DNA from 4 places in the Acidovorax sp. KKS102 genome. Region 2 is predicted to be linked to each of the others. Evidence: predicted binding sites of a transcription regulator. Region 2 holds the regulator's gene; each other region holds the start of a gene.
What was found. Region 2 encodes FNR, which switches genes on or off when oxygen is low (the NO sensors DNR and NnrR bind a similar motif). Its sites were predicted from a motif close to TTGATNNNNATCAA; they were not measured.
Positions count from the first base shown of each region.

Region 1: a site for FNR is predicted at 4,289-4,302, ahead of C380_RS00855 (universal stress protein). Genes of this name have one in related genera too.
Region 3: a site for FNR is predicted at 4,412-4,425, ahead of C380_RS01700 (hemerythrin domain-containing protein). Genes of this name have one in related genera too.
Region 4: a site for FNR is predicted at 5,749-5,762, ahead of C380_RS03500 (DASS family sodium-coupled anion symporter). Genes of this name have one in related genera too.

Region 1 covers NC_018708.1:178,587-185,921, reverse strand. The annotation lists gene C380_RS00875 (phosphoenolpyruvate carboxykinase (GTP)) at 1-1,599, shown strand, start outside; gene C380_RS00870 (hypothetical protein) at 1,816-2,256, opposite strand; gene C380_RS00865 (LysR family transcriptional regulator) at 2,394-3,371, shown strand; gene C380_RS00860 (metallophosphoesterase) at 3,397-4,242, shown strand; gene C380_RS00855 (universal stress protein) at 4,356-4,778, shown strand; gene C380_RS00850 (fasciclin domain-containing protein) at 4,967-5,422, shown strand; gene C380_RS00845 (fasciclin domain-containing protein) at 5,478-6,416, shown strand; gene C380_RS00840 (TetR/AcrR family transcriptional regulator) at 6,520-7,143, opposite strand; gene C380_RS00835 (LysR family transcriptional regulator ArgP) at 7,272-7,335, opposite strand, start outside.
Region 2 covers NC_018708.1:3,392,379-3,399,713, forward strand. The annotation lists gene C380_RS15535 (HD-GYP domain-containing protein) at 1-287, opposite strand, end outside; gene C380_RS15540 (sulfite exporter TauE/SafE family protein) at 509-1,234, opposite strand; gene hemN (oxygen-independent coproporphyrinogen III oxidase) at 1,240-2,622, opposite strand; gene fnr (fumarate/nitrate reduction transcriptional regulator Fnr) at 2,812-3,534, shown strand; gene C380_RS15555 (hypothetical protein) at 3,635-3,931, opposite strand; gene C380_RS15560 (FixH family protein) at 3,987-4,265, opposite strand; gene ccoG (cytochrome c oxidase accessory protein CcoG) at 4,330-5,775, opposite strand; gene ccoP (cytochrome-c oxidase, cbb3-type subunit III) at 5,868-6,782, opposite strand; gene C380_RS15575 (CcoQ/FixQ family Cbb3-type cytochrome c oxidase assembly chaperone) at 6,807-6,944, opposite strand; gene ccoO (cytochrome-c oxidase, cbb3-type subunit II) at 6,961-7,335, opposite strand, start outside.
Region 3 covers NC_018708.1:374,721-382,055, forward strand. The annotation lists gene C380_RS01680 (DUF1501 domain-containing protein) at 1-1,125, opposite strand, end outside; gene C380_RS01685 (DUF1800 family protein) at 1,134-3,017, opposite strand; gene C380_RS01690 (CsbD family protein) at 3,388-3,606, shown strand; gene C380_RS01695 (hypothetical protein) at 3,727-4,308, shown strand; gene C380_RS01700 (hemerythrin domain-containing protein) at 4,493-5,029, shown strand; gene C380_RS01705 (sensor domain-containing diguanylate cyclase) at 5,233-6,279, shown strand; gene C380_RS01710 (hypothetical protein) at 6,385-6,747, opposite strand; gene creD (cell envelope integrity protein CreD) at 6,744-7,335, opposite strand, start outside.
Region 4 covers NC_018708.1:771,426-778,760, forward strand. The annotation lists gene pyrC (dihydroorotase) at 1-469, shown strand, start outside; gene C380_RS03485 (DUF3025 domain-containing protein) at 454-1,227, shown strand; gene htpX (protease HtpX) at 1,411-2,292, shown strand; gene C380_RS03495 (methyl-accepting chemotaxis protein) at 2,529-4,112, shown strand; gene C380_RS03500 (DASS family sodium-coupled anion symporter) at 4,122-5,642, opposite strand; gene C380_RS03505 (GlxA family transcriptional regulator) at 5,816-6,883, opposite strand; gene C380_RS03510 (amidohydrolase) at 7,006-7,335, shown strand, end outside.

The DNA.
Region 1 (7,335 bases), 2.0 Mb from region 2:
TGCTCGGCCTCCAAGGAAGACGCCGGCCCCACCAACAACTGGATGGCTCCCGCTGAAATGCGCGCCACGCTGCAGCCGCTGTTTGACGGCTGCATGAAGGGCCGCACCATGTACGTGGTGCCCTTCAGCATGGGCCCTTTGGGCAGCCACATTGCCCACATCGGCGTGGAGCTGACCGACAGCGCCTACGTGGCCGTCAACCAGCGCCTGATGACCCGCATGGGCAAGGCCGTGTACGACGTGCTGGGCGTGGAAGGCGAGTTCGTGCCCTGCATGCACACCGTGGGCGCGCCCCTGGCCGAAGGCGAGAAGGACACGACGAGCTGGCCTTGCAACCCCAAGGTCAAGTACATCGTGCACTACCCCGAAACGCGCGAAATCTGGTCCTACGGCTCGGGCTACGGCGGCAATGCGCTGCTGGGCAAGAAGTGCCTGGCCCTGCGCATCGCCTCCACCATGGGCCGTGACCAGGGCTGGCTGGCCGAACACATGCTCATCCTGGGCGTGACCAACCCCCAAGGCAAGAAGTACCACGTGGCAGCGGCCTTCCCCAGCGCGTGCGGCAAGACCAACTTCTCGATGCTGGTGCCGCCCGAGGCGGGCTTTGCCGGCTGGAAGGTCACCACCATCGGTGACGACATTGCCTGGATCAAGCCCCATGCCGACGGCAAGATGTACGCCATCAACCCCGAGGCTGGCTACTTTGGCGTGGCCCCCGGCACCAACATGCACACCAACCCCAACTGCATGCGCAGCCTGGACAAGGACGTGATCTTCACCAACGTGGCCCTGACGGACGACGGCGACGTGTGGTGGGAAGGCATGGAAAAGGACACCGGCAAGCTGCCCGATCACCTGATCGACTGGCAAGGCAAGGACTGGACGCCCCAGATCGCCAAGGAAACCGGCGCCAAGGCTGCGCACCCCAACTCGCGCTTCACCGTGGCTGCCACCAACAACCCAGCCCTCGACCCCCAGTGGGACGATGCCAATGGCGTGGCCATTGACGCCTTCATTTTCGGCGGCCGCCGCTCCACCACCGTGCCGCTGGTGACCGAAGCCCGCACCTGGACCGAAGGCGTGTACATGGCTGCGACCATGGGCTCCGAAACCACCGCCGCCGCCTTTGGCGCCCAGGGCGTGGTGCGCCGCGACCCCTTCGCCATGCTGCCGTTCTGCGGCTACAACATGAGCGACTATTTCCAGCACTGGCTGAACATGGAAGGCCAAATTGCCGCCACCGGCAAGGCGCTGCCCAAGGTGTTCTGCGTGAACTGGTTCCGCAAGGACGAAGCCGGCAAGTTCGTCTGGCCCGGTTATGGCGACAACATGCGCGTGCTCAAGTGGATGATTGACCGCATCGAAGGCCAGGCCCAAGGCCAGGAAACCATGTTCGGCGTGGCCCCGCAGTACGCCGAGATCAACTGGACCGGTCTGGATTTCAGTGCCCAGAAGTTCGACGCCGTGACCAGCATCGACAAGGCCGCATGGGCGGAAGAGTTCAAGCTGCACACCGCCCACTTTGAGCAGCTGGCCTACCACCTACCCCAGGCACTGCTCGATACCAAGGCGCAACTGGAAAAGCGCCTGGCGGCCTGATACGCCCATTCGATCCAGGAAGCTCCCCCACTCAAAGCCGTCTCGCACTCGCGGGACGGCTTTTTTTCGCCTCCGCGCTGCAGCTACAGCAGCGGCCTGGAGCACCAGGAATGGGGCATGTGGGGCATGACAAACGCAGACACAAAAAAAGCCGTGGCGTCTGCCACGGCTTAAATTCGCTGGATTGCGCAGCGTGTGCTGCGCTAAACCCTCAGTTCAGTAGTACTTGCGAATGCTGTCCACGGTGGGAATGCCCATTGCGTGGTTCAGCTCGGCCATGATGCGGGGGTCCTTCAGGGCCACTTGCCAGGTGCGCTGGTCTTCAGCGGCGCGGCGACGGCTTTCGGCCCAGGCCAGCGCGGAACCGCGCAGCGCCACACCAGCGCGACGGGCGGGGCTGGTCAGCAGGGCCAGCGCAGCAAAGGCCACGAGCCACAGCACCATCCAGGCAGCCAGCAGGTGGCCTTCGGTCCAGGTGTCGATGACCTGGTTGGCAACCACCAGCAGCGCGGAGACCACGGCGGCCAGCAGCAAGGAGGCAGCGCCACGCGCGCCGTCAAAATGGGCGGCAGCGCTCTTCAGGGCGGCGGCAGCGTTTTCGGCGCGGACAACGCCGGGGTGTTCGGTGGGGTACTCAACGTGTGCAAAGGCGGTCATTTCGGTTTCCCTTTTCTAACGCTTGTGGCGAGATTGCCGGGCGATGGGGTGATATTAGGGTTTACCCTTTGCATGTTCAAGTTTATATTTTGAATCATTGATATTCATTTCAGTGATGAATATGCTTTGAGACCACCATGACCCCTTTGAACTTCCGCTCCCTGGACCTGAATCTGCTGCGCGTCTTTGACGAGGTGATGGCCGAGCGCAGCCTCACCCGGGCCGCGCACAAGCTCTCCATCACCCAGCCGGCCGTCAGCAACGCCATGCGGCGCCTGCGGGACGTGGTGGGGGATGAACTGGTGGTGCGCAGTGGCCAGGGCGTGGAGCCCACGCCTCGCGCGCTGGCCCTGTGGCCGCCAGTGCGCGAGGCTCTGGCCCATTTGCAGGAGTCCCTGGCGCCCGGTCACTTTGACCCGGCAACGGCCGAGTCCACCTTTGTGCTGGCCATGGCCGATGCCACGGCGGCGACGCTGGTGCCCGCCCTGGTGGAAATCATCGAGCGCGAAGCCCCTGGCATCTCCATTCGCGTGCTGCCGCTCACCACGCGCGACCCCCGGCGCCTGCTAGAGGAAGAGGCGGCCGACATGGCCGTGGGCTACTTTCCCGCAGCGCTGGCCGACCTCACCGCGCGGGCGCAATCGGGCGGCGTGGTGGCCTTTGAAAGTCGCCGACTGTACGACGGCGAATACGTGTGCGTGATGCGCCAGGGCCACCCTTTGGCCGACGCCCCGCTGACGCTGGACACCTACTGCGCCGCGCGGCACATGCTGGTGAGTTTTTCGGGCCGCCCTTTTGGCTTCATCGACGAAGCCCTGGCGTCGCTGGGCCGCGAGCGCAAGGTGGTGATCACGGTCAATCAGTTTTTCACGGCAGGGCGGGTGGTGTCGGGCTCGGACCTGTTGACCGTGCTGCCACGCCACTTTGTGCCGGTGACCGGCATTGCCGACGCCCTGGTGCAACGGGCCCTGCCGCTGGACGTGCCCGCCGTGCACGTAGATGCCCTGTGGCGCCGGCGCGGCCCCCAGCAGGCCGCGATGACCTGGCTGCTGCAGGCCCTCGCGCGGTCAGCGCGACGCACCTTCCCCGGGCAGGACCTGCACGGCACGCCGTAGACTGCACCCATCTGCGCCCAATCTGATGAATATCCAGCTTCTCTCCGACCTCCATCTGGAGGCTCACCCGCACTTTGTGCCCGAACCCGCCCCCGGCGCCGATGTGCTGGTGCTGGCGGGGGACGTGGGCTCCTACCAGCAGGGCTCTCAACTGGACGACGACGACTTCGGCCTGGCCCGGTTTTCGACGTTGCCCCAATATGCAGGCTGGCCGACCCCCGTGCTGTTTGTGCCCGGCAACCACGAGTACGACGCCCAGGACTTCGATGCCGCGCACCTGCGGCTGCGCCAGACCTGCGAGCGCCTGGGCATTGTGTGGCTGGAGCGCGAAACCCTGGTGCTGCAAGGCGTGCGTTTTGTCGGCACGACGCTGTGGAGCGATTTCGACGCACTGGCCGACCATGAGGGCACGACCGACCTCACACGCCGGCTCAAGCTGCGCGACAAAGCCTTTCGCGCGGCCAACTTCTACCTGCGCAAGACCGGGGGCACGCGCCACACAGAGCCGTTTCTGGCCGAGCCCATGCGCGAGCAGGCGCTGGTCTGCCAGCAGTGGCTGCGCGATGTGCTGCAGCAGCCTTTTGACGGCCCCACCGTGGTCGTCACCCACTTTGCGCCCAGCCTGCGCAGCGCCGACCCCCGCTACGGTCTGGTGCCTGGCACAGCAGGGTTTTGCAACGCACTGGACGACCTGCTGATGCACACCCCGCTGTGGCTGCATGGCCACCTGCACGCGCCGAGCGACTACACCGTGCAGGGCCAGCGCAGCGACGGATCGCCCTGGCAGTGCCGGGTGGTGGCCAACCCGCTCGGTTACGCACGCAAGGGCGAGCAGGCAGCGTTTCAGCCGCGCTGCGTGGTCACCGTATGATCAGCATGCGGTTCGTACGAATCCGCCACGCGCCGAACAGAACAACATGACCCAGGTCAAGACAACAGGCACCCGCGCAGAGTAGTCTGCCCCATCCCTTTTCGGAGAACACCATGAACATCCTGCTTGCTGTCGATGGCAGCGCCTACACCAAGAAAATGCTGGCCTACCTGGCCACCCACGAAGAACTGCTGGGCGGCACCCACACCTACACCGTGCTGACGGTGCAGGCCCCGCTGCCTCCCCGCGCCCGTGCCGCGCTGGGCAAGGAAGTGGTGGACAACTACCACGCCGAAGAAGCCGAAAAAATCCTCGCACCGGTGTGCAAGTTCCTCGGCCGCCATGGCGTGGATGCCAAGCGCAGCGTCAAGGTCGGCGCGGTGGGCGAAACCATCGCCAAGGTGGCAGACACCGGCAAGTTCGACCTGTTGGTCATGGGTTCGCACGGCCATGGCGCCATCGCCACGCTGGTGATGGGCTCGGTGACCACCCAGGTGCTGGCGCACAGCAAGGTGCCGCTGCTGATCGTTCGCTGAACGCGCGGGTCCGCTGCGCAACCGCGCAACACCGTCCAAAAGCCCTGCCTTGCAGGGCTTTTTTTCATCTCGTTACGACTGAATGGTTATTGAATAACCAATCAGTTTACTTTCGTACCAAATGGTTATACATTCGCGCCACGCCCATCTTGGCGTGTCAATTCCATCGAAACCGAGAGGAACGACCCATGAAGAAGACCCTGATTGCACTCGCTCTGACCGCTGGCGCCACCTTCAGCGCCATGGCGCAAGACATCGTCGATACCGCTGTGAAAGCGGGCAACTTCAAGACCCTGGTGGCCGCCGTGCAGGCCGCCGGTCTGGTGGACACCCTCAAGGGCCCCGGCCCATTCACGGTGTTTGCCCCCACGGACGAAGCCTTCGCCAAGATCCCCAAGGCCACGCTGGACGGCCTGCTGGCCGACAAGGCCGCACTGACCAAGGTGCTGACCTACCACGTGGTGCCCGGCAAGGTCATGGCCAGCGACGTGAAGGCCGGCAAGGTCAAGACCGTGCAAGGCCAGGAACTCACAGTGAGCACGAGCATGGGCGTGATGGTCGACCAGTCCAAGGTCATTGCCACCGACGTGGCCGCTAGCAACGGCGTGATCCATGCGATCGACACGGTGCTGATGCCCAAGTAAGCCACCGGCACCACCGCTCTTTTCACCCACCATCCATTCACGAGGAGAAGCCGCCATGAATACCGTATTCAATCGCCGCACCGTCCTGATGGCTGCCGCCCTGGGCGCCAGCACCACCCTGCTGCAAGCCTGTGGGGGCGGAGACGACGAGCCCCAGCGCAACATTGTCGAGCTGGCCCAAAACACCCCCGAGCTGAGCATCCTGGTCGAAGCCGTGGTCGCTGCGGGCCTCGCGCCCACGCTGAGCACGGGCACGCTCACCGTGTTTGCGCCCACCAACGCAGCGTTTGCCGCGCTGCTGACCGAACTGGGTGTGACCAAGGAAGCGCTGCTGGCCAACAAGCCCCTGCTGACCGCCGTGCTCACCTACCACGTGCTGGGCAGCAAGGTGATGCGGGCCGATGTGCCCTTGGGCAAGGCGATCACGCCGGTGTCGGGCGGCTTCTTCAAGATCGAGTCGAACAACGGCCTGAAGATCACCGACGGCCGCAATCGCGTGAGCACCATCACCAGCACCGACATCCAGGCCAGCAACGGCGTGGTGCATCTGGTGGACAAGGTGCTGCTGCCCGCCGACAAGGACATCGTGGCCACCGCCTCGGCGCTGCCCGACTTCAGCATCCTTGTCGAGGCCGTGGTGGCCGCCGGGCTGGTGAGCACACTGCAAGGCGCTGGGCCCTTCACCGTGTTTGCGCCCACCAACGCAGCGTTTGCTGCCTTGCTGACCGAGCTGGGCGTGACCAAGGACGCGCTGCTGGCCAACAAGACCCTGCTGACCCAGGTGCTGACCTACCACGTGGTGCCCGCGCGCGTGCTCAAGGCCGAAGTGCCCGTGAACACCGCCATCACCACCGTCCAGGGCCAGACCTTCACCATCAACTCCAGCTTGGTGATCACCGACCAGAACATGCGCACCAGCAACATCGTGGCTACCGACGTATTCACCAAGAATGGCGTGATCCACGTGGTGGACAAGGTGATCCTGCCGAAGTGACAGGATCCCAGGTGCTGCGCGCCCCCACCGGCGCAGCACCCACACAGCAAAAAGCCCGGCGTGCCGGGCTTTTTTTATCGATGCGGCTTATCGTGCCGCCATGTCAACGCGCTGCCAGCCCGTCAAAACAGGTGCGCACCACCAGGTCCACGATTTCGGCGTCCGAATACTGCCCGCCTTCCTTGAGGAAGCTCACTACCGGGTCGCAGGCGCGCGCATACAGCGTGTAGAGCACCACCAGCGGCGGCAGCGTGGGGCTGATCACCCCCTGGGCCTGGGCCTGGGTGATCCACTCCCCGATCTGGTCGCTCACCGCCACCAGCCCGTTCAGGTAGTCCTTGTTGGCCATGAGCACCGCGCGCAGCGTGGAGTTGCGGCTGGGCAGCAGGGGCATCTCGTTGGTCAGCAGACGTTCCAGCGACCAGCGCACCAGCGCATGCAGCTTCTCCAGCGGCGGCATTTCGGCGGGCAGGCCTGCCAGGTAGGTCTGCACGCGCCCCAGGATCTGCACCATGGCGGCACTGCACAGTTCTTCCTTGCTGCAGAAATGCTTGTACAGGCTGGCCTTGGCGATGCCGACGGCGTTGGCCACGTCGTCCATGGTCATGGCGTCGAAGGCCTTTTCACCCAGCAGGCGGCAGGCGGACTGGAGGATGGCATCCTCGCGGGCCTGGTGCATCTGCTCCTTGAACGAAACTTTGGGTTGCGGCGTTTGCATGGTGTCCATTTTATACATTGCAGTAAAAAATAAATGACGAAGTTGCAATGCAACTACGTCGTTCACGTTTTTGACAGCACAAAACGTGCCGCGCACCCCGCCGCAGGGGCGCAGCCAGACGGCCTTTGAACACGTTCTTAGGACACCAGCGCCTGGGCCGCAGCGCTGGTCAGTGCCGACGACAACGCATCCAGCAACTCG
Region 2 (7,335 bases):
ACGACAGTGGCCGTCCCAGGCCCGGGCGCATCCAGGCCGTTGGGCGGTGGGGCTGTCATCTCGGGCACGCTCCAGGCAGCAGGCACCAGCTCCTGAAGTTCTGGATCGCTCTTTTTGGGGACGTAACGCACCTCGGTCAACCCCAGCTCGCGCAAGGTGGCGATCTGCTCCGACGACGCCACCCGGAAGCTACTGATCGGGAACGGATGGTGCATCCAGCCCACGTCGAGCTGGATGTACATGCCGACACGCAGTTGGCTGATGTCGATGAGGATGGATGAGTTCACGTCAGGCGCACGATACATGGCGACATCAATGCCACCAATAGTTACGCAGATTATCACCAGTTCCAGTGACGTGGCGAAGAACCGACAGGCCGCGCAGCGATCCGGCAACACTTGACTGAAAGCGGGCCTGGCTGGACCGCCCCAGTCCCCGCGACAAAGGCATCGCCCACCTTCCAGCCCCGGGGCGACTGGGGGGATGTGGACGGATCAGCGCCGCCCGCTCAGCGGCACCAGAGTGATGGCTTGTAAATGAGATCCATCCACAACGCCCAGGCAGCGACCGCGCACAGCATGGCGCCTGCGGCCCTCGTGCCCCACTGAGCCCGTGCGAGATTCAGCCGGTTGCGAAGGCTGCTCCAAGCCCAGGGGCCACCCACCAGCCAGACCCCGCTGCCCACGGCAAACAGGGCCATGGTCAGAGCACCTTCCAGCGGCCCTCCACTGAACGCCGCGACCAACAGAGCCGAGTAGAGCAACCCGCAAGGCATCAGGGCCCACAGGCCCCCCGCCGCCATCACGCCGCCTGGCGCTCCGACCAGCGGTCGAACACGCGCCCACACGGAGCGACCCGCCTGCTCCACCCAGGCGGGCTGGCGCGACTGCACCATCATCATGAGCCCCCAGGCCATCACCGCCACGTGCATCAGCGTCCAGGCGGGACGCAGCGCGGTGGTCTGCTGGGTCAGCCATGCCAGACTGTCCATGGCCAAGGCCGCCAATGCACCGGCGCTGGCATAGCCCACCAGGCGCCCCGCATGAAAGGCCACGGTGCGCTGCAGTACGCCGCCACGCGGCGCCCAGCGCACCACCCGCTCGGCACTGCCCTCCGCCAGTGGCGCGCCGCCCTGCCCCACGAGCGCTCCACAGGGCGCGGAGCACATGGCCAGGCAGTGGGACCCGCCAGCGAGTCCCATGAGCAGAGCAGTCCAGCCGACCGTGGCAAGCATAGGTATCAGATGATGCGCGAAAACCGGGCGCGGTTGCGGTCTGCCTGCAGATAGCGGTCAAAAACCATGGCGATGCCCCGCACGAAGAACCAACCGGTCGCAGTCACTTCAATGCCCTCTGGCCCAACGCGCACCAGCCCTTGCTCCTGCATGCCTTCCAATTGGGCCAACTCCGCCGCGAAATACTGGCGGAAGTCGATCAGCCATGCCTGCTCCATCGGCTCGAACAGCAGTTCCCCCTGGCACATCAGGGCCATGATGGCCGCACGGCGCACCAGGTCGTCGCGCGTGAGCGCCAGCCCCCGCACCACGGGCAACCGCCCCTGGTCCAGAAAGTCGTAGTACTCATCCAGCGTCTTGGAGTTCTGGCTGTAGGTTGCCCCCACACGGCCAATGGCCGATACGCCCAGGCCGATCAAATCGCAGTCCGGCTGCGTGCTGTAGCCCTGGAAATTGCGGTGCAGGCGCCCCTGGCGCTTGGCCACGGCCAGTGCATCGGTGGGCAGCGCAAAGTGGTCCATGCCCACGTACACGTATCCAGCATCCATGAAGGCATCGAGCGAGCGCGACAACATGGAGAGCTTGCTCGCGCCCGTGGGCAACTCCGCAGAGATGATGCGGCGCTGTGGCTTGAAACGCTCTGGCAGGTGCGCGTAGGCATACAGCGCGATGCGGTCAGGCCGCAGTTGCGCCACCTGGGCCAGCGTGCGGTCAAAAGACTCGGGCGTCTGGCGCGGCAGGCCGTAGATCAGATCCACATTCACCGAGTCAAAGCCCAACGAACGCGCAGATTCGACCAGCGCAAACACCTGCTCGGCAGGCTGGATGCGGTGCACAGCCTTCTGCACTTCGGCATCAAAGTCCTGCACGCCAAAACTCAGCCGGTTAAAACCCAGCTCAGCCAACAGTGCAAGACGCTCTGCATTGACGGTGCGAGGATCCACCTCGATCGAGTATTCCCCCCCAGGCGCCAGCGTGAAGCTGCGCTTGAGCATGGCCATCAGCTCCCGCAATCCATCATCGGATAGGAAGGTGGGCGTGCCACCGCCCAGGTGCAGTTGACTCACCACCTGTCCTACGCCACAGTGCGCGGTGTGCAGGTCGATCTCGCGGCTCAGGTAGCGCAAGTAGACCTCGGCGCGGTCATGGTGCTTGGTGATGATCTTGTTGCAGGCACAGTAGTAGCACAAGGATTCGCAAAACGGGATGTGCACGTACAGGGACAGCGGCATGGCCTTGGCCAGCGTGCCCGAGCGGCGCTGTTGCAGCGCCAGCACATAGTCTTCCTGACCAAACGCCTCCACGAAACGGTCGGCAGTTGGATAGGATGTATAGCGGGGCCCTGGCACGTCAAAGCGGCGCAGAAGGTCTGGCGAAACAGCAGTCATGGGGAAATTTCCTTGCGTACACCTTGACTGTGCCGTAGGCTCCGGGACATGTCCTTGACCTGCATCAAGTGAACCCGCAAGCGATACGGCGACAATTTGATGAAGGTCAGCCGCTTGCCCGCGCTCTGTATTCAGGTTCGTGTACGGCAAGCGCGATATGCTTGACCGCTAACCCAAGCCCATGTGTCTATGAACCCGCTCACCATCAAAGTCGCCTGCTCCAACTGCAACCTCCGCGAGCTGTGCATGCCCGTGGGCTTGAACGAAGAGCAACTGCAGCGCATTGACGAGGTCGTTGCTGTCCGCCGCAAGGTCAAGCGCGGCGGCACGCTGTTTCGCAATGGCGAGTCCTTCACGTCCCTGTACGCCATCCGCACCGGTTTTTTCAAGACCTGTGTAGCCACCGAAGACGGGCGCGATCAAGTCACGGGCTTCCAGATGGCGGGCGAGATCATCGGGCTGGACGGCATCGTGAACGACCACCATACCTGTGACGCGGTGGCCCTTGAGGATGCCGAGGTCTGCGTCATGCCTTTCGACCGCATAGAAGAACTCTCCCGCGAAGTCACGGCCCTGCAGCACCACGTGCACAAGATCATGAGCCGCGAGATCGTGCGCGAACATGGTGTGATGCTGCTGCTGGGCAGCATGCGTGCCGAGGAGCGCCTGGCGGCCTTCTTGCTCAACCTGGTGCAGCGCCTGCATGCACGGGGTTTCTCGCAATCAGAACTGGTGCTGCGCATGACGCGCGAAGAGATCGGAAGCTACCTGGGCCTCAAACTTGAAACAGTGAGCCGCACCTTCTCCAAGTTTGTGGAAGAAGGCATCGTGGAAGTCAAACAGCGCCATGTGCGCATCCTCGACACCGATGCCCTGCGACGCATTGTGAACAGCCAGCAGACCTGCCACTGATTACGGCCCCTCGTCGGCTGAGAGTCGGGGCCGTACCAAAGTCCGCCGGTCCCTTTTAAAACGGCATGCAGCGCATGCCCGCATGAACGGCGAAAAAGGCTCAGGAGCAAGACGACGATGTCTTGCGGCAATCGTCAGGGCGCTCCCCGTCGGGCACGGGACAGCGGTTGACCTCAAACGGGGACATGGACAGTAGCGTGGTCAATGCGCTGGTGGCCATGGTGATGGCCCAGAACACAAAAAATGCGAGGGTGTACACCCCCTGCCTCGACAGCGCCAGAGGCTGCCCGAACCAGTGCAGGTCCTGGGGGTCCACCATGGCAAAAACCAGCATCTCCAGCACACCCGCCATCAAAAAGGCGGGCCATGCAATCCACATCAGGCGTTGCGTCCACATATAGGTTCTGTCTCCTGGTGCTGCCGGGGTCGCCAGCGTGTGCGACCCTGGGGTTTCAGCGTGGTTGGTCTTGCACAGGGGTGGCCGCATGGTTGCGGGCCTTGAGGGCCGGCGCCAGACTCTTTTCCGGCGCCACCAGTGTCTTGTTGATTTCGATGCCTTGGCGGTAGTAGTCCTCCGCCACCACGGGGTCGGGCCGCGAAATCGCCAGCCACAGCGTCACAAAGCCCGCCACGATCACGATCAGAGGCCCGGCAATCACCAGCCACACATGGCCAAACTTCCACCAGGGTACGGTTGCCGCCGGGGTTGCAATGGCAGGGTTTGAAGACATGGTGCTTTACTCCTCAACAATATCGGTCAAAGTGCGGCCCTGAAGGGCCCCACCGGAATACCGCTCAGCGCGGTACAAGGAACACGGATTTCTCCGTGACATGGGCCGCTGCTCCTACGGCCTGCACATCAAACTGAACGGCGTGCGATCCGGGCGTGGCGGAACCATAAGGAATCTGCAACCGCACGGCCACCCAGCGAGACTCTGCCGCGCCAATGTCCACTTCAGCCTCGGAAGCCACTTCGAGCCCCTCCAGGCCCCGCGCACTGATGCGATAACGCTGCTCGCCCTCGGTGGCATTCATGATCTGCAGCCGGTAAATGTTCTCCAGCTTGCCACCTGCCACGATGCGCGAGAGCGCAGCGCGGTCCCGCACCACATCCACCTTCAGCGGCGTGCGCACCACCAGGCTGGCCAACATGGCCACGCACAGGGTGACCAGCACGGCGCTGTAGATCAGCACGCGGGGGCGCAGCACGCGGCGCAACATCTGCGACTGCGTCCAGTGCTTGGCCACGCCGTTCTGGGTCGAATAACGGATGAGCCCACGCGGGTACTGCATCTTGTCCATCACGGTGTTGCAGGCGTCCACACACAGGCCACAGCCGATGCATTCGTACTGCAAGCCCTTGCGGATGTCGATGCCCACGGGACAGACCTGCACACACAGCGAGCAGTCAATGCAATCGCCCAGCCCCTGGGCTTTGTAGTCGATGTTCTTCTTGCGCGGACCACGCTGCTCGCCACGTTCAGGGTCGTAGGTAACGATCAGCGTATCTTTATCAAACATCGCGCTTTGAAAGCGCGCATAAGGGCACATGTACTTGCAGACCTGCTCGCGCATGAAGCCCGCATTGCCATAGGTGGCAAAACCGTAGAACAGCACCCAGAAAATCTGCCAGCTGCCCTGGAACGCCAGCAGCTCGCTGCCCAGCTCTCGAATGGGGACGAAGTACCCCACAAAAGTAAACCCGGTCCACAGGGCCACCGCGATCCACACCACTTGCTTGAAAAACTTCTTGCGGATCTTCTCGAACGTCCAGGGGCCGTTGTCCAGGCGGAGCCGGGCACTGCGATCGCCTTCGATCTTGTGCTCGATCCACATGAACATTTCGGTGTACACCGTCTGCGGGCACGCAAAGCCACACCACAGACGCCCGGCCACTGCAGTGAACAGGAACAGCGACAACGCCGAAATGATCAGAAGGCCGGTGAGGTAGATGAAATCCTGCGGATACAGCACCAGGCCAAAGATGTAGAACCTGCGAGCCCCCAGGTCAAACAGCACCATCTGGCGCTGGCCCCACTCAAACCACGGCAACCCGTAAAACACCAGCTGTGTGAGAAACACCATGCCCCAGCGCCAGCGCGCAAATAGGCCGCTGATGGAGCGCGGGTAGATCTTCTTTTGCGCTTCGTACAGCGAGATGATCTCGCCCGCAGAAGACGCATCTGCCGCGACTGGCGTAATCGGGATGACCTTGCGAGCCGGCTCGCTGGGTGTGCTCATGGTGTCGCTTTGTGAACGGAGATAAGGCGTAAAAGGGATGCCTTCAAACGGAAACCCGGGCAGTGCGTCTCACGCACCGCCCGGCAGCCAGGTCAACGTGCAGCCACCTGCTTGTTCGACAGGCCCCACACATAGGCAGAGAGTACGCCGATCTGCGCCTCGGTCAACTTTTCGGCCTGTGCAGGCATCTGGTTGACCTTGCCGTTGTTGATCATGGCGGTGATGGCGGCCTCGCCCCAGCCATGCAGCCAGATGTCATCGGTCAGGTTGGGCGCGCCCAGCGCCTGGTTGCCCTTGCCGTCCATGCCGTGGCAGGCTGCGCAGGCGGCAAACTTGGCCTTGCCCAGCGATGCGCGCAGCGAGTCATGGGGGCTGCCCGACAGACTCAGCACGTAGTGCGACAGGTTACGCACGTCTTCCGGGGAGCCCACTGCGGCTGCCATGGGAGGCATGTTGCCGATGCGGCCCTTCTCCAGCGTCTCGCGGATCTTCTCGGGCGTGCCGCCGTGCAGCCAGTCGTTGTCCGTCAGGTTGGGGAAGCCCTTGCTGCCGCGCGCATCCGAGCCGTGGCACTGTGCGCAGTTGTTCATGAACAAGCGCTCGCCAATGGCATGGGCCTGGGGGTCGGCGGCAACGTCTTCAGGCTTCATGGAGGCAAAGCGTGCGTACAGCGGCTCCAGCTCCGTCTTCGCCTTGGCCATTTCGGCTTCGTACTCGCCCTTCTGCGTCCAGTTGAGCTTGCCGGTGAAGCTGCCCAGGCCCGGATAGGCGGCCAGGTAGCCCAGGCCAAAGACGATGGTGATGACGAACAGCCACACCCACCAGCGCGGTAGGGGGTTGTTCATCTCGACCAGGTCCTCATCCCAAACGTGGCCAGTGGTGTTGTCGGAGGTGGCCACCACCTTCTTGCGGCCCGCCATCCAAAGCAGGATGCCACAGGCGATGATGCCGACCAGGGTCAGCGTGGTCACAAAGACCGACCAGAAATTGCTGGTGAAGTCACTCATGGGGTGTTCTCGTTCTGGTGAAGGTCAATCTGTCTCGAAAGGCAGCTGGGCTGCCTCGTCGAACCGGGCCTTGTTGCGGCCTCGGTAGGCCCAGACCCAGATGCCAATGAAGCAGGCCATCGATGCCAGGGTGGCAACGATGCGCATGGTGGTGATGTCCATGGGATATCTCCTTTGCTTACTTGAGCGCACGGCCCATGACTTGCAGGTAGGCGATGAGCGCATCCTGCTCCGTCTTGCCCTTGACCTCGCCCGCCGCAGCCGTGATCTGCTCGTCGGTGTAAGGCACGCCCACGGTGCGCAGGGCCTTCATGTGGGGCGCCATCACTGCGGGGTCCACCTGGTTCTTTTCAAGCCAGGGGTATGCGGGCATGTTGGACTCGGGCACCACATCACGGGGGTTGTTCAGGTGGATGCGATGCCATTCGTCGCTGTACTTGCCACCCACGCGGTGCAGGTCGGGACCTGTGCGCTTGCTACCCCACTGGAAGGGGTGGTCGTACACAAACTCGCCCGCCACCGAGTAGTGGCCGTAGCGCAACGTCTCGGCGCG
Region 3 (7,335 bases), 2.2 Mb from region 2:
CGACGCGGTGAACGCCGTGACCTTGTCGGCCACGCCCAGCTCCACCGTGGCGTTGTAGAACGCGGTCATGGCCTCGCTCACACGCTGCATCAGCACCGGCTGTTGCGAGATCAGGTTGTCGTGCAGGTCAAAGCCGCCCAGCGACACCAGGAACACCTGGCGCTTGCTGCCCAGGCTGGTGCGCGCGCCAATCAGGCGGGCCACCATCTTGAGCTGGTTGGCCAGCGAGTTGTTGTTGGGGAAGGTGGTGGACAGCGTCACGCCCGCGAGCCCGTTGGTGATTTGGCTTTCTGCCGTCACGGCGCGGGTGGTCACGCGGTTGTATTCGTTCTCCAGCGTCTGCGTGCGCGGTTGCTGGATGAGCGACGTCAGTGCGCTTTGCACGGCCGATGAGCCGTAGACCCGGTTCTTCACCCCGTTGATGGCCACGGCGCCATTGGTGCTGACCTGGTACTGCAAGGCCGAGTCGCCCGACAGGAACACCGCATTGCCGGTGACCGAGATGCAGGTGAACAGCGAGTTGCCGTTGGACGACAGCGCCAGGTCGCCGATGTTGCCGCCCCAGCCCACGGTGGAGCCCTCGGGCGACGACGATTGCCACACCGATTGCTGGTCGTTGTGCGAGAACAGTTTGGGCGGCACGGGGTAGGTGGCGCGGTCGGCACTGTTGTACTGCGCGCGGGTCAGCGGCACCACCAGCGGGCCCACGTTGAGCTGCACGGCCGCCTTGCCGCTGTTGAACAGGCCGGCCAGCCCCGTCATGGCCGGGTGCAGCGCGTATTGGCGACCGCCCGGCAGCGGCGTGGTGGGCGTCAGCAGCGTCGGGGTGAGGGCTGCCTTGGCCAGCGCGATGCCGCCGGCCGTCTGGCCTGCGCCACCGCCCCGGATGGTGTTGTAGCGGTTGTAGCTGTCATCGTCGTAGGTGACCACGGTGTTGGCGTAGTCATTGCCGCCGTACAGGAACACGCAGACCAGCGCCTTGTAGTCGGTGGCATTGAAGGCTGCCGCCTCGCCCATGGCGGCCAGGTTGAGGGCAAAGGGCAGGGCCGTGCCCGCCAGGCCCAGCTGGGTGGAGCGGCGCAGGAACGCGCGGCGGGTGTGGAGTTCGGGTTGAAGCAGGTGCATGGCAGGGCTTACTTTTGAACGAGGTATTCGGCCGAAGCCATGACCAGGAAAACGGCTGCCGCCACGCGGTCGAGCTTGACGGAGTCGGTGCTGGCGTTGGTGACGGGCGTCGCCTTGAGTGCATCCGCAATGAGCTTGACGGTGGCGGCAGACAGCTGGCCTGCACACATCAGCAGGTTGATGCGGGCCACCAGCGCGTCGGCATCGGTCACGATGGCCAGCTCGTTGGTATAGGTGGCCTTGATGTCGTAGCCGTTGTTGGAGGTGCTGGCGTTGTTGGGCAGCTCGGGGGCGTTCACGTAGATGCCGTTGCGGATCACGCCCTGCATGTAGTTGAGGTAGCCCCCCACGCTGCTTTCGTTGACCAGCTGGAACTCGGGGGCCACGGCGCCTGCGGCGGCCAATGCGGTGGATGGCGGAATGTAGCCCGGGCGGAAGAAGTTGAACACCGAGGGCGAACGCAGCGGGCTCTGGCCCAGGCGCGAGCCGGGGTCGCTCAGGTCGCCGATCTTCCAGCTGCCCTGTGCCGAGTTGATGCCGAAGGTGCGGCCCCACTGCACAAAGCGCAGCATGGGCTCGCGCAGCTTGCCAAAGCCGGGCTGGGTGAGGCCTGCGGGCGAGCGGGCTTCGTCGTCCAGCAAGATGGCCTTGACCACAGCGCGCAGGTCACCCCGCACACCGGCGCCGTTGTTGTTGAAGGCTGCCGCCACGCGCGCCACGTAGGCGGGAGACGGGTTGCTGGTGACCAGCCGCTGGATGAGCTGCTTGCCGATGAACGGCCCCACGTTGGGGTGGTTGAACAAGGTGTCCAGCGCGGTCTTAAGGGCCGCAGCGCCGGGCGTGTTGGCGGGGATCGTCGTTCCGAGGAATGTCGCCGCCAGCGTGGAGTGGCGCGAGGCATTGAGTGCCATGGGCAGCCGGGCAAAGGTGGTGTTGGAAACCACCCGTGTGGTGCCTGGCACGGTGGTGGGCACGTTCTGCGTCTGGTCGTAGTCGTAGCCCGTGAACACGCGCGCCAGATTGGTCACGTCGTTCATGGTGTAGCTGTCAATGGGCTTGCCCGAGCCGTCCTTCTTGGGAGTCCCGTCGATGTTCAGTTCGACCAGCCCGATGGACATGAGCTGCATGACCTCGCGGGCATAGTTTTCGTCGGGCTGACGGCCCGTGGCGGGGTTTTCCTTCTGGTTGCCACGGGTGTTGAGGTAGTAACCCATGGCCGCGTTCAGCGTCACGTTCTCCAGTACGGAGCGGTAGTTGCCGAAAGCGTTGTTCACCAGCTGGTCCCAGTACCAGGCCATGGCGTGGCAGCGCCAGGTGATGTCCACGCCGCTGAGCGAGACCACGCAGATCTCGGACAGCGCCAGTGCCACCCGTTTGCGCAGTCCGTCCGGCGACTTCATGAGCTGGTACCAGATCATGTAGTCGGCGGGGTAGGAGTTGTCGTAGTAGGCCGTGTCATTGCTGATGTCTGCGTAGCCGCGCTGGTTCAGCCAGTCCCAGCCGCCTTGGCTGGGGCCCGCATTGAACTGGCTCTCCAGCCAGTCTGCATAGGTGGTGGCGCGCAGCGCCGCGATTTCGGCGGTCGATGCCGAGAACTGGGCCTGCAGCAGAAAGCGGGCGGCCTCGTTGTCCGACGTGGCTGAAGGGTGTGCGTAGTTGCCCAGGGGCGGGGTGGTGGGTGCGGGTGTGCCTGGGGTGCCGGGTGCGCCCGTACCCGGCGTGCTGTCGCCCCCGCCCCCGCCACAGGCGGCCAAGGCAGTGGACGCGAACAGCGTCGTCAGCAGGGGCGCATGGGCCCGACTGCTGGTGGCTGTTGATTCGTTGGGAAGGGGCTGGCCCTCAGGTGCCTCTGCAACCGCAGTTGTCAGAGTCTCCTCGTATGGATGTGTCATGGTGGTCGTGGTCAAAAGTCTGCCGCTGGCAGCACAGCCGTGACTAAATCACACGCCGCGCTCGCCTGGAAACACAAGTGTTACCAAGCGAAACACGCCTCAGCAATGCCTGCCGCGCCCAGGGTCTGAATGATGGGCCATTGCAACACTTTGTACCTTGCAGGGGCGGCGTTGGGCCTTCGCCAGAGGGCCAGAGCCACTGCATCGGCGATGTCCGTCACGCCCGTAGTCCTGTGCTGACGCGTGCTGCGTGGAGCGGACTACGGCGTCGGCGCCAGATCATTTTTACAGTGAACTCCATCGCATCACGCAAAGGTTCCACGCACTTCGAGTGGATGGCTGAAGCGAAATTCGCACAAGGAGTCACACCATGAATGAAGACACCATCAAGGGCAACTGGAAGCAGTTCAAGGGCAAGATGATCGAACAGTGGGGCAAGCTCACCAACGACGATTTCGATGTCATCGACGGCAAGCGCGAACAGTTCCTGGGCAAGCTGCAAGAGCGCCAGGGCATCGCACGCGATGCGGCTGAAAAGCAGCTCAAGGAATGGCAAGACCGCCACCCCGACTTCCGCTTCAACGACTGATAGCGCAAACAGCGCGACCGCGCTGCGGGGCCTTCGCCCCGCGCCCGGCCAGGCCACCCCTGGCATACCGCCCCCACAAGATTCACATCCATTGCATTCAATTTCATCGAGGAGAAAACCATGACATTCCAACGCACACTGATCGCCGCCTGCGCAGCTGGTCTGATGGCTACCACCGCTTTTGCCATGACCCCTGCGGAACACAAGGCCGCCAAGGAAAGCATCTCGGCAGACTACAAGATGAACAAGCAAAAGTGCGATGCCCTCAAGGCCAACGCCAAGGACATCTGCGTGAAGGAAGCCAAGGGCGCGGAAGACGTGGCCAAGGCGGAACTTGAAGCCCAGTACAAGCCCAGCGCCAAGGCCAGCCAGAAGGTCGCTGAAGCCCGCGCCGATGCCGCCTACGCCGTCGCCAAGGAAAAGTGCGACGACCTGACCGGCAATGCCAAGGACGTGTGCGTGAAGGATGCCAAGGCCGAACACGTGAAGGCCAAGGAAAACGCCAAGGTGGCCGCCGCCCAGGCCAAGCCTGCAGACACGGCCGCCGAGAAGGCTGCCAACGTGGCCGAGGCCCGCAAGGATGCCGCCGCCGAGAAGAACGAAGCCAACTACAAGGCCGCCAAGGAGCGCTGCGATGCCATGAGTGGCGACCTCAAGTCCAAGTGTGTGGACGACGCCAAGCGCATGTACGGCCAGAGCTGATCGGCCAGGCGCTGAGCGCCTGACCTGATCGCTTGCCCTACCAGGCTGTACCAGGCCCTGCCCGCTGCGCGCGGCGCAGGGTTTGGCTGCGTATGGGGATGCCATGACCTGCATCAACACCCGGCCGGGCCGGGGCTTCTAAGCTCGCAGCTTCGTTTGATCTGCCGCCCGCCCAAGGAGTCCCATGGCCCACCTCGAATGGTCTGATGCACTGAACCTCGACCTGCCCCTGATGGATGACACCCACCGGGAGTTTGTCGACCTGCTGGCCGCCGTGGACCAGGCCCGCGACGCAGAGCTGCTGCCCCGCTGGCGTACGCTGGTGGAGCACACCGAGCAGCATTTCGGGCAGGAAGACGACTGGATGGCCTCCACCCGATTTGCATCGGGCAACTGTCACAGCATGCAGCACAAGGTGGTGCTGCAGGTGATGCGTGAAGGCACTGCCCGCGCCGAGCAGGGCGACCTGAAGGTGCTGCGCGTCATGGCCAGCGAGCTGGCGCTGTGGTTTCCGCAGCATGCCCAGAGCATGGATGCCTCGCTGGCCCTGCACCTGCGTCGCGTGGGGTTTGACCCTGTGACCGGCGTGGTGCACGCTCCCGGCGCGTTGCCGGGTGCGTTGATCCACGGTTGCGGTGGGGCCACGTGTTCGGACGCCGACGCCGCGGGTGCCAGCGAGCCCGCTGCCCAACGCGATATCGCGCCCGCTGTGGCTGCCTGACCGCGACACAGCTGCGCTGTCCGCCCGCAGCGGCAAGCGCCAGCAGACGCTGAACGAACAAACGAGAGGCAGGCACTGCAGGGCCAGAGCACCACTCTGGCGTGACCCAGGGGCCATCGGGCTTCCACCCGTGCAGCCGTCCTGCTTGTGTGGCATGCTGCCCCATCTCAAGGCAATTGGGGGCGGCGCGGCCGCTTCGCATCATGGCCGACACCACCCCTCCCGACGACCCCTGCGACGACACGGCCCGTCTCCAGGCCCTGCAGCGCTACGGCATTCTCGACACGCCCATGGAGCCCGCCTACGACGAGCTGGCCGACCTGGCGGGCTACGTGTGCGAAGCGCCGGTGGCATTGATCAGCCTGCTGGACAGCCAGCGCCAGTGGTTCAAGGCCGCCCGGGGGTTTGCGCTGCGCGAAACCCCGCTGAGCGAGTCGGTGTGCCGCTATGCCATCCGCCAGTCCGGCGTCTTCATCGTGCCCGACCTGGCACAAGACCCGCGCTTTGCGCACTATGCGATCGTCACGCAGAAGAACCCCCTGCGCTTTTACGCCGGGGCGCCGCTGGTCACGCCCGATGGCTTTGTGCTGGGCACGCTGTGCGTGCTGGACCACCGGCCGCGCGAGCTGTCAGCCAAGGTGCAGGACCTGTTGTCCGCCCTGGCGCGCCAGGTGATCCGGCTGCTGGAGCTCAAGCGTGCCAACGACCGCCAGGGCCAGATGCTGATGGAGCTGGAGGCGGCGCGCCACCAGATGGCGGTGCTGGCCCACACCGATGTGCTGACCGGGTTGGCCAACCGCCGCTCGTTCACCGATCGCCTGCGCCAGGAATGGGCACTGCTGCAGCGCGGCAATGAGCCAGCCAGCCTGCTGATGATGGACCTGGACCACTTCAAGCGCGTGAACGATGTGTACGGCCACCATGTGGGTGACCAGGCGCTGCAGCTGTTTGCCACCCTGTGCCGCGATGTCTTCCGTGCGGCCGATGTGCTGGGGCGCTGGGGCGGCGAGGAGTTTTTGGCCCTGTTGCCCGCCACCGGGCTCGACCAGGCACAGGTGGTGGCCGAGCGTGTGCATGCGGCGCTGGCTGCCCACCCGCTGCCCGGTATCGAGCCGGCGCTGGTGCTGTCGGTCAGCATGGGGCTCACGCTGTTCGACCCGCTGCGGCCGCTGGACATCACCCTGCGCCTGCTCGACTCTGCGCTCTACACCGCCAAACGCGAGGGGCGCAGCCGCACCGTAGTGGTGTAAGCGCTCTGTTTTTTGATAGCTGTTGGCGCATATTGCACTAGCGCTACCGGCCATTTCTATTAAAAATTGCGCCCAGGGGCCTGCGTACGGCCTCCTGGGGCATCTTCAGCACTCCGGGCTGCGCGGCAACAGCAATGCCGCCGTGCGCCACGCCAGGTCGCGCAGCGCCCGGCGCAGGGCGGGCGAATCTGCAGCGCCGGCCACAGACCCTCCGGGGTCAAGGTCCGCCTCGGTGCGGCGGGGGCAAAAGGCTGCGTCCAGCACCTGCTGCTTGGCACAGTGCAAGGCCAGCCGGTCCTGCGATCGCAGGGCCGCCATCAACTGATCGCGGTGGCGCTGCACGCGGGCCGCTTCGGCGGCGGTCAGCGCGGGGCCCCTCGCGGGGCCCGTGCTGGCGGGCGGCGTCAGGGCCTGGGCCTGCGCCAGGTACTGGGCCCAGCGTGTGGTGTGGGTGGCGGTGGCGTTCATGCAGCCTCCGTGCGGGGCGCTGCAGGGCGCTGCACCGGTGGCATGGTGGGGCGCGGGGGCGTGCCACCTTGCGACAGCCCGTACCAGTTCACCTTGCGCGTCAGCACCATCACCGCCGCCAGCACCAGGAAGAGTGCAATCGCCCCCACCACCAGCGCCGTCTGCTCCAGCTGCAGCAGCACGTACAGCAGGCCATACAGCAGCGCAATGCCCGCCCCCAGCGGCACCCCGCGCGTGAGCCCACCCAGCATGTGGCTGGCGTAGTAGGCCAGCAGCAGCACACATGCGCTGGCGGCCACCGCGTAGGAGATGCCAAACGGCAGGTGTTCCGACAGGCTCACCAGCAGCAGGAAGAAGCTGCACAGCGCGCTGCCCACCAGCAGGTACTGCACCGGGTGCACACGCAGCTTCTTCATCAGCTCGAACAGGCCCACGGCCACGAAGGTGAGGGCGATGAACAGCACGCCGTACTTGGTGGCGCGGTCAGAGAGGGAATAGGGGTTCACCGGGTCGATGAAGGCCACGCTGAAGCTGTCGGCGCAGTCGCCCGGCGTGGCCCCGCTGTGTGCATAGTCGCTGCCCTCATCG
Region 4 (7,335 bases), 2.6 Mb from region 2:
CCGCTTCACGGCCGCCACCATCACCGCGCACCACCTGCTGTACAACCGCAACGCCATCTTCATCGGCGGCGTGCGTCCGCACTACTACTGCCTGCCCGTGCTCAAACGCGAAACGCACCGCGTGGCCCTGGTGCAGGCCGCCACCAGCGGCAGCGGCAAGTTCTTTCTGGGCACCGACAGCGCACCCCACCCGGCGCACCTCAAGGAGCACGCCACCGGCTGCGCGGGCTGCTACACCGCCCACGCCGCCATCGAGATGTATGCCGAGGCATTCGACAACGCCGGTGCGCTCGACCAGCTCGAAGGCTTTGCCAGCTTCCACGGCCCGGACTTCTACAGCCTGCCGCGCAACACCGGCACCATCACCCTGCGCCGCGAGTCGTGGACACCGCCCGACAGCTTTGCGTTTGGCGAAGCCGAACTCAAGCCCCTGCGCGCCGGTGAAGCCCTGCCGTGGCGGCTGGTGTAAGTCAGCCTTTCGACGCCATCGACTGGAGCGCTCCCTGGCTGGCGCCGTGGCGCGCCCTGGGCCAACCCCTGGCCCAGCAGCTGCTGCAGGATGACCCATCGGTGCACCAGACATTGCAGACCGCAGCGCCACAGGCTGCCCCGGTGGTCTTCGTCCCCCAGTCCGACCTACCCGAAGGCACCGCCTACGAGCAGTACATCTGGGACACCCGCCGTGTGCCCACGCGCGACAACCTGCACGACTTCTTCAACGGCCTGGTCTGGCTGCAGTTTCCGCGAACCAAGCGGCGCCTGAACCAGCTGCAGGCCCAGGCCATCGCCGCCGATGGCGTGCAGGCCGTGCGCGGACCGCTGCGCGATGCACTCACGGTGTTTGATGAAAACGGCGCACTGCTGCAGGCGCCGGATGCCCTGTGGGACGCGCTCCGGGCGAGGGACTGGCAGCGCCTGTTCATCGACCTGCGCCCGCTGTGGCGCGAGGCCCGGCTGGTGCTGTTCGGGCACGCACTGCTCGAAAAGCTGGTCTCTCCACGAAAACCCATGGTGGCGCACGTATTTCATGCGCCGGTAGCTATGAATTCAATAGCGTATGTGGATGGGTGGCTGGCCGATCAGGTAGAAGCCTCGGCATGGTCCACCAAGCCCTTCACGCCGCTGCCGGTGCTGGGCGTGCCCGGCTGGTGGCCTGCCAACGAGGCGCCGGGCTTCTATGACGATGCGCAGGTGTTCCGGCCCTTGCGCGCAGCGCCTGTGCCGTAATTCCCGCCAAGCCTTGTGTGATAAGGCCCTGGCCGGGGTTTGCACCTACCATAGCGCGATGCAATCGCGGCCATGGGGCGGGTGCCGTTGTCACCCAGGGTGGCGGCGCTTGAAGCGCGGCACCCGGCCCCCATCTGAGCCAGCAAACACTCGTTGTTGTTTACCCCACGGAGAAACCATTCCATGAAGCGGATCCTTTTGTTTGTGATGACCAACCTGGCCGTCGTTGTCGTGCTGGGGGTGGTGGCCAGCCTGCTGGGCGTCAACCGCTACCTCACGGCCAACGGCCTGAACCTGGGCGCGCTGCTGGGCTTCGCGCTGGTCATGGGTTTTGGCGGCGCGATCATCTCGCTGCTCATCAGCAAGCCCATGGCCAAGTGGACCTCGGGCGTGCGCGTGATCGACGGCTCCGGCTCGCCCGACGAGCGCTGGATCGTCGAGACCGTGCGCAAGTTCGCCGACCAGGCCCAGATCGGCATGCCTGAAGTCGGCATCTTTGAAGGCGACCCCAATGCCTTTGCCACGGGCGCGTTCAAGAACTCGGCGCTGGTGGCCGTGTCCACCGGCCTGCTGCAGGGCATGACGCGCGAAGAGGTCGAGGCCGTGATCGGCCATGAAGTGGCCCACATCGCCAACGGCGACATGGTGACCATGACGCTGATCCAGGGCGTGATGAACACCTTTGTGGTGTTCCTGTCGCGCGTGATTGGCTATGCGGTGGACAGCTTTCTGCGCAAGAACGACGAGAACAGCTCGGGCCCCGGCATCGGCTACTACGTGACCACCATCGTGCTCGACATCGTGCTGGGCTTCCTGGCCGCGATGATCGTGGCCTGGTTCAGCCGCCAGCGCGAGTTCCGCGCCGACGCAGGCGCTGCCCAGCTGATGGGACGCCGCCAGCCCATGATCAACGCGCTGGCCCGCCTGGGCGGCATGCACCCCGGCGAGCTGCCCAAGAGCGTGGCGGCCATGGGCATCGCCGGTGGCATTGGCAAGCTGTTCAGCACCCACCCGCCCATCGAAGAGCGCATTGCTGCGTTGCAAAACGCTCAGCAGCAGCATTAACCCGCTGCAGGCGCTGCGCCTGACCGACCCGAGGGCCGCCACAGTCTTGCACTGTGGCGGCTTTTTTTGTGGGTGTGCGGGCAGCTGTTGGGCGGCTGTTGCTTTGGCGCTCCGGCAGGGTGGGGCCTGTTGTGTGCCGGCTCAAGGACTTGTAACCTTTTGTCGATACATTCCCGACGGGTGCCTCCCTGAACGGTAGGCCCGCGTTGTCCCAATCACCCTCACGAGAGCCTCCCATGTCCATCTCCCACGCACGTGTTGCCGTCCGCCTGGCCCTGGCTTTTGGTGTGGTCTGCCTCGTCATGTCCCTGTCGGCGGCGGTGGGCATCTGGCGGCTGGCCGGGCTGCAGGACATTGCGGACGACCTGGGCGGTGCGTCGTCCGAGCGCGCGCTGCTGGCGCGGGAGCTGCACGCCATCGTGGTGCTCAGCTCGGCCCGCGCCGAAACGCTGCTGGAGATCGATAACAACCCCACCTATGCGGCACGCATCGACGCCGACCGCAAGACCACCTCGGCCCGCTCGTCCGAAGTACGCAAGCGCCTGGACGAGCTGGCGGCAGACCCGGAATCGCAGGCCTTGTTCGACACCATTGACAAGGCCGGCAACGGCTTTCGCACGGTTCGGGACGACCTCGTCAAGCGCCGCAAGGCGGGCGAGGCCTTGCCGCCCGACGCCATTGCCAACCAGCTGCGCCCTGCCGCTGACGCCTATGCCGCTGCCGTGGACAAGCTGGCCGACTACCAGCGCCAGCGCGTGGCCGAGGCGCGCGCCGCTGCGGCCCGCAGCGAGAGCCAGGGCATCACGCTGCTGGCAGCGGGCTCGCTGGTGGGCCTGCTGCTGAGCCTGGCCTGCGCCTGGCTGCTGTCGCGCTCCATCCTGCAGCCCTTGGCCCATGCGTCCGAAGTGACTGACCGCATTGCCGAAGGCGACCTCACCTCCCCCGTGCCCGCGCCGCAGGCGGGTAACCGCGACGAACTGCAAGCGCTGCTGGCGCGCCTGGGCGGCATGCAGGCGCGGCTGGCCGAGCTGGTGGTGGGCATGCGCCAGGCCAGCACGTCGGTGGCCGGGGCCAGCAGCGAGATCGCGGCGGGCAACAGCGACCTGTCGGCCCGCACCGAGCAGACGGCCTCCAACCTCGAAGAGATCGCCGCCAGCATGGAGGAGCTGCTGGCCACCGTGCGCCACAGCGCCGACGCGGCTGCGCAGGCCAGCACCCTGGCCACTGGCGCCAGCAGCGTCGCCCAGCGCGGGCGCGAGGCGGTGGACCGTGTCGTGGGCACCATGGATGGCATTGCGCTGTCGTCGCGCCGCATAGCGGACATCACCAGCGTCATCGATGGCATTGCCTTCCAGACCAACATCCTGGCGCTGAACGCTGCCGTGGAGGCGGCCCGTGCGGGCGAGCAGGGGCGGGGCTTTGCGGTGGTGGCCAGCGAAGTGCGCAGCTTGGCCCAGCGCTCGGCCACGGCGGCCAAGGAGATCGGGGGCTTGATCAGCGACAGCGTACGGCAGGTGGACGAGGGCACGCAGCTGGTCCACGCCGCTGGCAGCACCATGGGCGAGATCGTCCAGTCCGTGCAGCAGGTGGCTACCATCATTGGCGAGATCAGCACTGCCGCCCGCGAGCAGACCACGGGCCTCAGCCAGGTGGGCGAGGCGGTCTCGCAGCTCGACCAGATGACCCAGCAGAACGCCGCGCTGGTGGAAGAGTCGTCCGCCGCCGCGCAAGGCCTGCGCGTGCAGGCGCAGCAACTGGCCGAGCTGGTGGAGGCCTTCCGCCTGCCTGCAGCCGCTGGGGGCCAGAAGGCGCTGCGGTAAGCCTGCAGGTCAGGTGCGGGTCACCATCAGCCCCAGCCACGGCCAGTAGGTCAGCGCAAAAACCACCAGCAGGATCACCCCGGTCAGCGTGATCACGATGCCGGTGCGCACGAAGTCGTGCGCGTCGAAGGTGTCGGTGCCGTAGGCGATCATGTTCTGCGGCGCGTTCACCGGCAGGATGAAGCCAAAGCTCACCACGAACTGCAGGATCATCGTCATGCCCACGATGTTGATGCCAGGCGTCTGCACGGTGGACAGCACGCTGATGACGATGGGAATCATGGTGGACGCCAGCGCCGTGGCGCTGGCAAAGCCCAGGTGAATGACGATCAGGAACGCGGACAGCAGCATCAGGATGGCAAAGGCCGACGCCATCTGCAGGCCCAGGTGGCCCACGATGAGCTGGGCCAGCCATCCCGCCGCCTTGGTCTGCAGCAGCGCAGAGCCCACGCTGATGCCCACCGCGAACAGCACCACCGTACCCCACGGGAACCCCTTTTGCGACTGCTTCCAGTCCATCACGCCGATGCGCGGAAACAGCATCAGCGCCACGGCAGCAATGGTGGTGGAGGTGGTGTCAAAGTCGTGCAGCACCTTCTCGGTGGACCAGAACCCCAGCAGCACCAGCACCACGGCCAGCAGCTTCCACTGGTTCAGCGTCATCGGGCCCAGTTCGGCCAGCTGCTGCCGAATGGTCTCCTGCCCGCCCGCAATTTCCTTCATCTCGGGCTTCATCATGCGCGTCATGATGAAGAACAGCGCCACCGTCATCAGGGCTGCAAATGGGGCGGCCGCCACAAACCATTCGCCCCAGGTGATCTGCGCACCGAGCTGCTTTTCGATGAAGCCGATGGCCACCATGTTCTGCGCGGCGGCGGTCTTGACGCCCACGTTCCAGATGCTGGCCGTCTGCGCCGTGGTGATGACCAGCAGCGCGGCAAAGCGGCTCTTGCGGTCTACCTTGAAGGCCAGCACAAAGCCCATCATGATCGGCATCAGGCAGGCCACGCGCGCCGTGGTACTGGGCACGATGAACGACAGCAGAAAGCCCACCACCATGGCCCCGATCACGATGTGGTGCGTCTGGGCGCCGACTTTGGACAGCACCGTGAGCGCGATGCGCCGGTCGAGCCCCGTGGCGGTCATGGCCGACGCAATGAAACACGCGGCAGCGACCAGCGCCACGGCGCTGTTGGCAAAGCCCGAGAGTGCGAGGTTCAGCGCCGCGCCCGTGCCCATGTCCGCGCCATCGGGTTTGGCCACGCTGGGTGCGTAGGCCAGCAAGAACACCATCAGCGCGACGATCACCACCGCGCTCACCGAGTATTCGAGCGCTTCGGTCATCCAGACGATCACCGCGAACGCGAGGATGGCCAGCATGGTCTGCCCCGCCACCGGCAACCCGGCCGGGGTGGGCAAGGCCAGCACGGCCAGCAGCGCCACCAGGGCGCCGAGCAGGCCGAGCCGTTTGGCGAGGCTCGCCGATGCAGGGGCAGGTGCCGGGGATGTGGTCGGTGCGGCAGTGGACATGGGGTGGCTCCGGTGAAGGCGCGCTGGGCGCGAACCCTTGCGCCGCGCGTGCGGATGCATGGTCGGCCCAAGGGCTTCCAGTGTTGCGCGCTGTCCGCTGCGGGTGTTGATTCAGGTCAAGGAGGAACGGTGGTGGGACCGCGTTCGCAGCGGGGCGGAGAGGCTGCTGCGTCTCATGCCCCCACATCCACCCGCCAGCGCCTGCGCGGCGCACGCAAGGCGTGGCGCTTGCGGTACTCCCCCGGTGCCATGCCGGTGTAGCGCACAAAGATGCGGCGGAACGCAGCCGGGTCGGCATAGCCGCAGGCCACCGCAATGCTGGGCACACTCTCCAGCGTCACCTCCAGCAGCACCTTGGCGCGTGCGCAGCGCAGGCTGTGCAAGTGGTCCAGCGGCGACTGCGACAGCTCCTGCTGAAAGTGCCGCAGCAAGGTGCGCGGGCTCACCGCCGCCGCTTCGGCCAATCGGGCCAGCGAGTACGGTTCGTCCAGATGGTTCTCCATCCAGGCCATGGCGCGGGCCAGGGTGCTGTCGCGTGTGGCGGGGATGTGTTGCTGCGCGTTGGCCTGCAGGGCGGCACGGGCGCGGTCGTGGTCGGGCCGCAGCACGCTGGCGCAGGTCTGGGCCAGCGCATCGCCCAGCGCGTGGCGCACCAGAGCAATCGCCATCTCCCCCAGGCTGTGGGGCAGCGCGCAGCTGAGCCAGGGGCCGTCATCGCTCAGGTCGTGACCGGCGTCCAGCCCCACCTCGGGAAAGTCCCGCTCAAACCCGGCCAGGTAGAACCACGGCAGGCAGCCGCGGCGGCCCTGCAGGCGCCCGCTCTGCGCCGCCAGCCAGGCACCGTTGCCCACGGTAAGCACCTTGTGCCCGGCATCCAGCGCAATGCCGATCTGGCGCGAGAGGGCGCGGTGGCGCGACGCCACATCGCGGATGGCCGGGATGTCGGCCGCGTGGAACGAGGGGATGAACCAGGCCTGTGCGGGGCTGTCGGCCGGCGCCGCCGTGGGCTGCGTGTAGACCGCCAGCGGGCCCGGCTGGTGCGGCAGGGGCTGGCCCTGGGCATCCAGCAGCCGCCAGGCTAGGCGGGGCGAGCCTGCACCACCTCGCAGGCCGGCCAGCAGGTTGGCGCCGCGCAAGAGGTCGATGAACTGCAGTGCGTTGCCCACCGCTGATTCGGGCAGCAGCGGGATGTCGATGCGAAAAACCGGTGCCGTCGCAGACAGGACAGAAGAACGGGGCATGGCGATATTGGCTCTGTGGATGGCCATTTTCGCTTGTCTGCAGCGCGGGGTGGGCCCGTAGCATGAACGTGCGTTTTTTGCTGCGTTCCCTTTTGTTTTCACTTCCTGCACGGATCTGCCTCATGCACAAACCCCTCTCTGCCATCTCGCTGGCCACCGGCCTGCTTCTCAGCGGGCTCACGTTCGCATCGTCCGCCCAGGCCCAGGCGCTGGATGCCGCCGGCCTGCAGGCCATCGACGCCGCCGTGACGGCCGTGGCGCCCAAGATGGTCAACTGGCGCCGCGACATCCATTCCCACCCCGAACTCTCGGGCCAGGAAGTGCGCACCGCCAAGCTGGTGGCCGAGCACCTGAAGAAGCTGGGCATGGAAGTGCAGACCGGCGTGGGCGGCACCGGCGTGGTGGGCACGCTCAAGGGCGGCCTGCCCGGCAAGGTGGTGGCCCTGCGCGCC